2 linked regions of the Solwaraspora sp. WMMD1047 genome follow. The protein of the gene in region 1 interacts with the protein of each later gene in a pairwise test. Links are inferred from orthologs where the notes say so. Each region holds a gene or a part of one and is shown in the gene's direction. Other genes may lie near its edges. The genes, in order: O7627_RS22965 and O7627_RS35995.

Evidence for each region.
Region 2: the proteins of O7627_RS22965 (region 1) and O7627_RS35995 interact in binary tests that used the Escherichia coli proteins (3 or more experiments, as listed by UniProt). The link is inferred for Solwaraspora sp. WMMD1047 from one-to-one orthologs.

Annotation. Positions count from the first base shown.
Region 1 is NZ_JARUBL010000001.1:5,084,182-5,087,442, reverse strand. What follows is about bases 250-3,199. They hold O7627_RS22965 (penicillin-binding protein 2), read left to right. Parts: upstream 250-579; coding sequence 580-2,820; downstream 2,821-3,199. Other genes in these bases: O7627_RS22960 (UDP-N-acetylmuramoyl-L-alanyl-D-glutamate--2,6-diaminopimelate ligase), read left to right, coding at 2,893-3,199; O7627_RS22970 (hypothetical protein), read left to right, coding at 250-348. Also shown: more of O7627_RS22970, read left to right, coding at 1-249; more of O7627_RS22960, read left to right, coding at 3,200-3,261. UniProt on the Escherichia coli protein: Essential cell division protein that catalyzes cross-linking of the peptidoglycan cell wall at the division septum. Required for localization of FtsN.
Region 2 is NZ_JARUBL010000001.1:7,892,530-7,895,741, reverse strand. The notes cover bases 283-3,183. They hold O7627_RS35995 (transglycosylase domain-containing protein), read left to right. Parts: upstream 283-629; coding sequence 630-2,738; downstream 2,739-3,183. Other genes in these bases: O7627_RS35990 (acyl-CoA carboxylase subunit beta), read left to right, coding at 2,823-3,183; O7627_RS36000 (hydroxymethylglutaryl-CoA lyase), read left to right, coding at 283-350. Also shown: more of O7627_RS36000, read left to right, coding at 1-282; more of O7627_RS35990, read left to right, coding at 3,184-3,212. UniProt on the Escherichia coli protein: Cell wall formation. Synthesis of cross-linked peptidoglycan from the lipid intermediates.

The DNA of each region.
Region 1 (3,261 bases):
CCGCCGGTCTCGGTGCCGGGCGCGCCGTTCGTGGCCTTGATCCTGGTCCTCGTGGTCGGCGGGGTACTCGGCATCCTGGTGGTCAACACCAAGATCAATGAGAACTCGTTCCGGCTCGGCAAGCTGCGTGAGCAGCAGGCCACGCTCGACGTGCAGGAGCAGCAGCTGGAGAAGAAGATCATCGAGGCGGAGGCGCCGGGCAACCTCGCCGCGCAGGCCCGCAAGCTCGGCCTGGTGGAGTCGGAGAACCCGGCCTTCATCCGGCTGCCCGACGGTCAGGTGATCGGCGTGCCCCGGCCGGCCGGGGGCGAGCCGGCCCGAACCAGCCCGCAGGGCGCGGGGGGATAGCCCGTGCCATCGCGGTCGGACGACCCGCGCCGGGACGCTCAGGCGTCCCGGCGCGGATCGTCGCGGGCCGGCTCCGGGACCGGCGGGTCCGCCTCGGGCGCGCCCGGCGGCGGAAAGTCCGGTGTCGGGAAGTCCGGCGGCGGAACCACCGGCGGCGGTAAGCCCGGATCCGGCGGGTCGAGGTCCGGGGCGGACGGGTCGAGGTCCGGGGCGGGCAGCGGGCGCGGCGGGCTGGACGGCATCTCCGACGCCCGGGCCTACACGCCGCGCGGGCGGACCGTGCGGGACACGCCGGAGTTGCGGCGTGCCCCACGCGGTGGCCGCTCGGCCGACCCGTTCCGGCCCGCGTTGCAGGTCCTGGAGGGCGGGCGCTCCGCCAGCACCCGCGGCGGGCGCCGCGACGACCGGACGGACCCGGGCTCCGGCGGCGGGGGCCGCCGCGCGGGCGCGGGCTCCCAACGGTCCGGCGCCACCTCCGGCACGGCCCGCGCCACCACGGGCGGGCCCCGCACCAACAGCGAAACCCGCACCAGCACTGGATCTGCCCGCTCCACGGGTGCCGTCCGCGCCGGGCGGGTGCCGACCCAGCCGGTACGCGGCGGCGCCCGGACCGGCTCCCCACCACCGCGCCGCCGGCCGACCACCGGCCAGAGCACCGGCGGACTCCGGCGCGGCGGCAGCGGCCGGGCCGCCCGCCCGGTCGTCCGGCGGCCGGTCCGCAAGAAGCGGTTCGGGCCGCCCCGGCTGGCCGAACCGACCCGCCGGCTGCGGATCGGCAGCCTGCTGGTCCTCGCCCTCTTCGCCGTGATCGGCATCCGGCTCGTCGCCCTGCAGGTCGTGGACGCGCCCGCCTACGCCGGCGGCGGGGTCGCCGACCGGACCAGAACCGTCGAGCTGCCGGCCCCGCGCGGTGCGATCTACGACCGGGCCGGCGTCGCCCTGGCACACAGCGTCGAGGCCCGCTACGTGTACGCCGACCCGGTGAAGATCCAGGACCTGGCCGGCACCGCCGCGGCGCTCTCCCCGCTGCTCGGCATCCCCCGCTCCGAGCTGGTCGAGCGGATGCGCCCCCGGGTGCACCCGGACGGCCGGCTGTCGATGTTCGAGTATCTGGCCCGGCAGGTCGACATCGAGACCGCCGACCGGGTGATGGCCCTCAACCTGGCCGGCATCGGCGTCAAGCCCGACGAGCGGCGTGAGGTCCCCGGCGGTGACCTGGCGGCCAACCTGCTCGGCTTCATCGGCGAGGACAGGACCGGCCTGGAAGGGCTGGAGGCGCGGTACGACGAACTGCTGCGCGGCGTCAACGGCCGGCACGTGTACGAGTTCAACCGCGGCGACGGGATCACCCCGATCCCGGGCGGCTACAGCCGGCTCACCGAGGCCCAGCCGGGCAGCTCGCTCGGCCTGACCATCGACCGCGACCTGCAGTACGAGGTGCAGCGGGTGCTCAGCCGGACGATGCAGGAGGTGAACGGCACCACCGGCGCCGCCGTCGTACTCGATCTGAACGGCGAGATCCTCGCCCAGGCCAGCCACCCCACCTACAACGCCGCCGACTGGCGCAAGAGCGACCCCGCCGACCGCCAGGACGCCGCGACCAGCTTCGTCGTCGACCCCGGCTCGGTGCACAAGCCGATCATTTTCGGCGCCGGGCTGGAGGAGGGCGTGATCAAGCCGGACAGCGCGTTCCGTGTCCCGTCCACCATCCGCAAGGGCGACACCGTCTTCTCCGACACCCACCCGCTCAACGGGCGGACCGCCACCCTGGCCGGCATGCTCGGCTACTCCTCGAACGTCGGCACGATCCGGATCGCCGACGTGCTCGGCCCGCAGCGCGTCCACGACTACCAGGTCAAGTTCGGGCTCGGCGCGGCCACCGGCGCCGGGGTGCCCGGCGAGGCGGCCGGCCGGGTGCTCGACCCGGCCGACTGGAGCGGCTCGTCGCACGGGTCGGTGCCGATCGGGCACAGCGTCGACGTGACACCCCTGCAGATGGCGGCCGTCTACGCGGCGATCGCCAACGACGGGGTCTGGGTGCAACCGCACCTGGTCCGGGAGACCGTCGCCCCCGACGGGACCCGGACCCCGGCGCCGGACCCGCAGACCCGACAGGTGATCAGCGCCGAGAACGCCGCCGCGCTGCGCGAGCTGATGGAGGCGGTGGTGGCGCTCCCCGACGGCACCGGCACCAACGCCGCCATCGCCGGCTACCGGGTCGCCGGCAAGACCGGCACCGGCCGCCGGATCGTCGACGGCCGCTACACCAACGACGAGGTCGCCTCGTTCATCGGGATGGCGCCGGCCGACCAGCCCCGGTACGTCATCGCCGTCTTCGTGCACACCCCCGGCGGCGGCGGTGGCACGGTGGCCGCGCCCGCGTTCCGCGACATGATGGCCTTCACGCTGCGCCACTTCCGGGTGCCGCCCACCGGTTCCCGACCGCCCGACATCACCGTCTTCCCCGGGTAATGGCCGGTCCGACCACGTCCGGCGGCCGGACGGGACATCATCGGGAGGTGCGGGCGAACCACCGGGGCGGCTGTGCGCTCCCCATCCGACGACCGGGTAGGGTCTAGCGCCGTGCCCGGCAATCCCCGTCCCCGCACCATAAGCCCGATCCGGCTCGGCGAGCTCGCCGAGCGGATCGAAGCCGGTACGCCGGCAGCCGCCCTGACGCCGGTGTCACCGGAGGCGGCGGCCGTGGCCGTCACCGGAGTGACCCACGCCAGCGACGCGGTGCGGCCCGGTGATCTCTACGCCGCCCTGCCCGGAGCCCGCCGGCACGGCGCCGACTTCCTGCCGGCCGTCGTCGCGGCGGGCGCGGTGGCGGTGCTTACCGACCCGGCCGGCGCCGACCGGGCCGCCGAGGCCGGCCTGCCGGCCCTGGTGGTGGCCGACCCGCGGGCCGTA
Region 2 (3,212 bases), 2.8 Mb from region 1 along the record:
GGGTCCGCGAGCTGGTCGGGGCGGTCCGGGACCGTCAGCCGGCGATTCCGGTCCTGCTCCACTTCCACAACACCCGGGGTACGGCGTTGGCGAACCTGCTCACCGCGCTGGAGCTGGGGGTGACCGAGTTCGACGCCAGCGTGGGTGGGTTGGGCGGCTGTCCGTACGCCCCGGGCGCCAGCGGCAACGTGGCCACCGAGGAGGTGGTGCACATGCTGCACGACATGGGGGTGGCGACCGGCATCGACCTGGACGCGCTGCTGGCCGCGGCGGCGCTGGCCGAGGAGCTGGTCGGCCGCCGGCTGCCGTCCGGCGTGCTGCGGGCCGGTCCGCGTACCCGGTTGGCCTGAGCCGTACGGGACCGGTTCGATTCCCGTGAAGTATCGATGAAGGCGCAACTCCGGCACCGGATTTTCCGTCTCTGAGTTCGACATCGGGTTCGCCCGACGGCGCGCACCGCCGGGCGAACCGCAACGTCGAGCAGAGACGGGAAGCAGATGGTTGTCCGACGGATCGCCTCGCTCTTGCGGCACCGCAGCCGCCATCGCCATCGCCACCGCCACCGCGGCCACCGCGGCCGCGCCGGGGCCGGTGCTGACCGGCGGGTCGCGCGCTGGCGGCGGTGGTTGGTGATCGGGGTCGTCGAGTTGGTGGTGCTCGCGTTGGGGGCCGGTGTCGCGGTGGCCGGGTACGCCGGCTCGGTGCCGCTGCCGTCCGAGCCGGTCGTGCCGCAGGCGTCGGTGCTGTACTACCGGGACGGTCAGACCGAGCTGGCGCGGCTGGGGGTGACCAGCCGGCAGGATGTCTCGCTCGACCAGGTGCCGGTGCCGGTACGGCAGGCGGTGCTGGCGGCCGAGGACCGGTCCTTCCACGACCATCCCGGGGTTTCCTGGCGGGGGCTGACCCGGGCGGTGGTACGCAACGTCGCCGACGGCGCGGCCCAGGGTGCGTCGACGATCACCCAGCAGTACGTCCGGAACGCGTACCTGACCCAGGAGCGGACCGCCGAGCGGAAGGCGAAGGAGATCGTCCTCGCCCTGAAGATCGAGCGGCGGTACCGCAAGGACGAGATCCTGGAGCGCTACCTCAACACCATCTACTTCGGACGGGGGGCGTACGGGATCGGCGCGGCGGCGCACGCCTACTTCGGGGTCGGGGTCGACCGGCTCAGCGTCGAGCAGGGCGCGGTGCTGGCCTCGGTGATCAAGGATCCGTACCACTTCGACCCGGCCGTCGACCCGGCGGGCGCGGCGGACCGCTGGCGCTGGGTCCTCACCGCGATGTCGGAGCTGGGTTGGATCGAGGCGGGCGCCGTGGCGGCCGCCCGGTATCCCGAGATCACGCCGGAGGCGCCGGGCCCGGCCGCGTTGGCCGGCCCGCTGGGCCAGATCGTGGACCAGGTGGAGCGGGAACTGGCCGCGCTGGGCGTCTCGGCGCAGTCGCTGCGGACCGCCGGCCTGACGGTCGTCACCCACATCGACGAGCAGGTCCAGACGGCGGCCCTGGACCGGGTCGCGGCGACGCTGAAGGACCAGCCGAAGGGGCTGCGGGCGGCGTTGGTGGCGGTGGAGCCGGCCACCGGGGCGGTGCGCGGCTACTACGGCGGCAGCCGTGGGGTGGGTTACTTCGACGACGCGTTGGCGCCCCGCGCGCCGGGTGCCGCGTTCCGGCCCGTGGTGCTGGCCACCGGGCTGATCAAGGGGATTTCGGCCGGCTCGATCTGGGACGGCAGGTCGCCGCGCAGTTTCCGGGATCGGGGCGGGGTCCCGCTCTACAACCGGGACAACGAGCAGTGTCCGGTCTGCTCGCTCGACTTCGCGATGTTGCGGTCGCTGAACACCCCGTACTACGCGCTCGCCGAGGCGGTCGGACCGGAATCGGTGCGGGAGCTGGCGGTCCGGATCGGCGTGCCGCAGAAGTACCAGGGTCGGCGGTCGCTCGTGGACGAGCCGGGCGCCCCGGCCCCGGGAAGCACCCGGGCCGACATCGCGCTGGGCCGCTATCCGGTCGCGCCCGCCGACCTCGCCAGCGTGTACGCGACCTTCGCCGCCGAGGGGGTGCACGCGCAGCGGCGGTTCGTCGATCGGGTGATCAGCGCGGACGGCCGGCACTGGGCGGTGCCGCCGGCCCGCCGGGCGCAGGTGCTTCCCCCGGCGGTGGCGGCGGAGCTGACGGCGGTGCTGGCGAAGGTGGTGGCCGTGCACACCCCGGTCCGGGAGCGGCCGGCGGCTGGGATGTTCGGCACGGTCGGCTTCGGTGACACCGTCGAGAGTCAGGAGGCCTGGATGGCGGGGTACACCGGTGACCTGGCCGCGGTGGTGTGGCTCGGCCAGGCCGAGCCGGGGCCGCTGCGGGACCGGGCGAAGCGCCCGATCCGGGGCGAGGGGATGGCGGCGGAGCTGTGGCGGGACTTCCTCGCCGCGGCGTTGCAGGGGCGACCGGTGGCGGCCCTGCCCGGTGCGGTGGGAGACGATCAGCGGATCTCGTACCGGGCCGGCGGGCCGGATCAGGCGGCCGGCGATCGCGCCGACCGGCAGGCCAGGGAGCGGCGAACGGGCGGCCAGCAGGACCCGGGCAGGCTGGTGGAACGCCAGGATGAGCAGAAACCGAATCCGGAGCCGACGGGTCCGCCGTCGGATGCGCCGTCTGGTGCGACACCGCCGAAGGACCCGTCCCGGCCGACGAGCCCGGCCACGGCCGGCCCGGCGGCCGTGGATCCGGCCGCCCCGGTACGATAGCCTAACGATCGTTCAGTGTTTGCGGGGTGAGACGGCACCCCCGACAGCGGGACGGTCGTCAGGACGGGGCTCGGGGAGGTCGGCGTGACGCTCGACGGCGAGGCACTTGAGCAACTGCGCAAGCGGGTCCGGGCCGGTGGCGCGGAGCGCTACCACGCGGCAAACGCGGCCAAGGGCAAGCTCTTCGCCCGCGAACGGGTCGCCCTGCTGGTCGACGAGGGCTCGTTCGTCGAGGACGGGCTGCTCGCCAACGCCACCGCCGACGGGCTACCCGCCGACGGGGTGGTCACCGGCCAGGCCAGCATCGACGGCCGGCCGGTCTGCCTGATGGCGAACGACTCCACGGTCAAGGCCGGCAGTTGGGGCGCCCGCACCGTCGAGAAGATCATCCGGATCATCGAGCGGGCCTACGCCGCCGGACTGCCGATGGTCTACCTGGTCGACTCGGCCGGTGCCCGGATCACCGACCAGGTC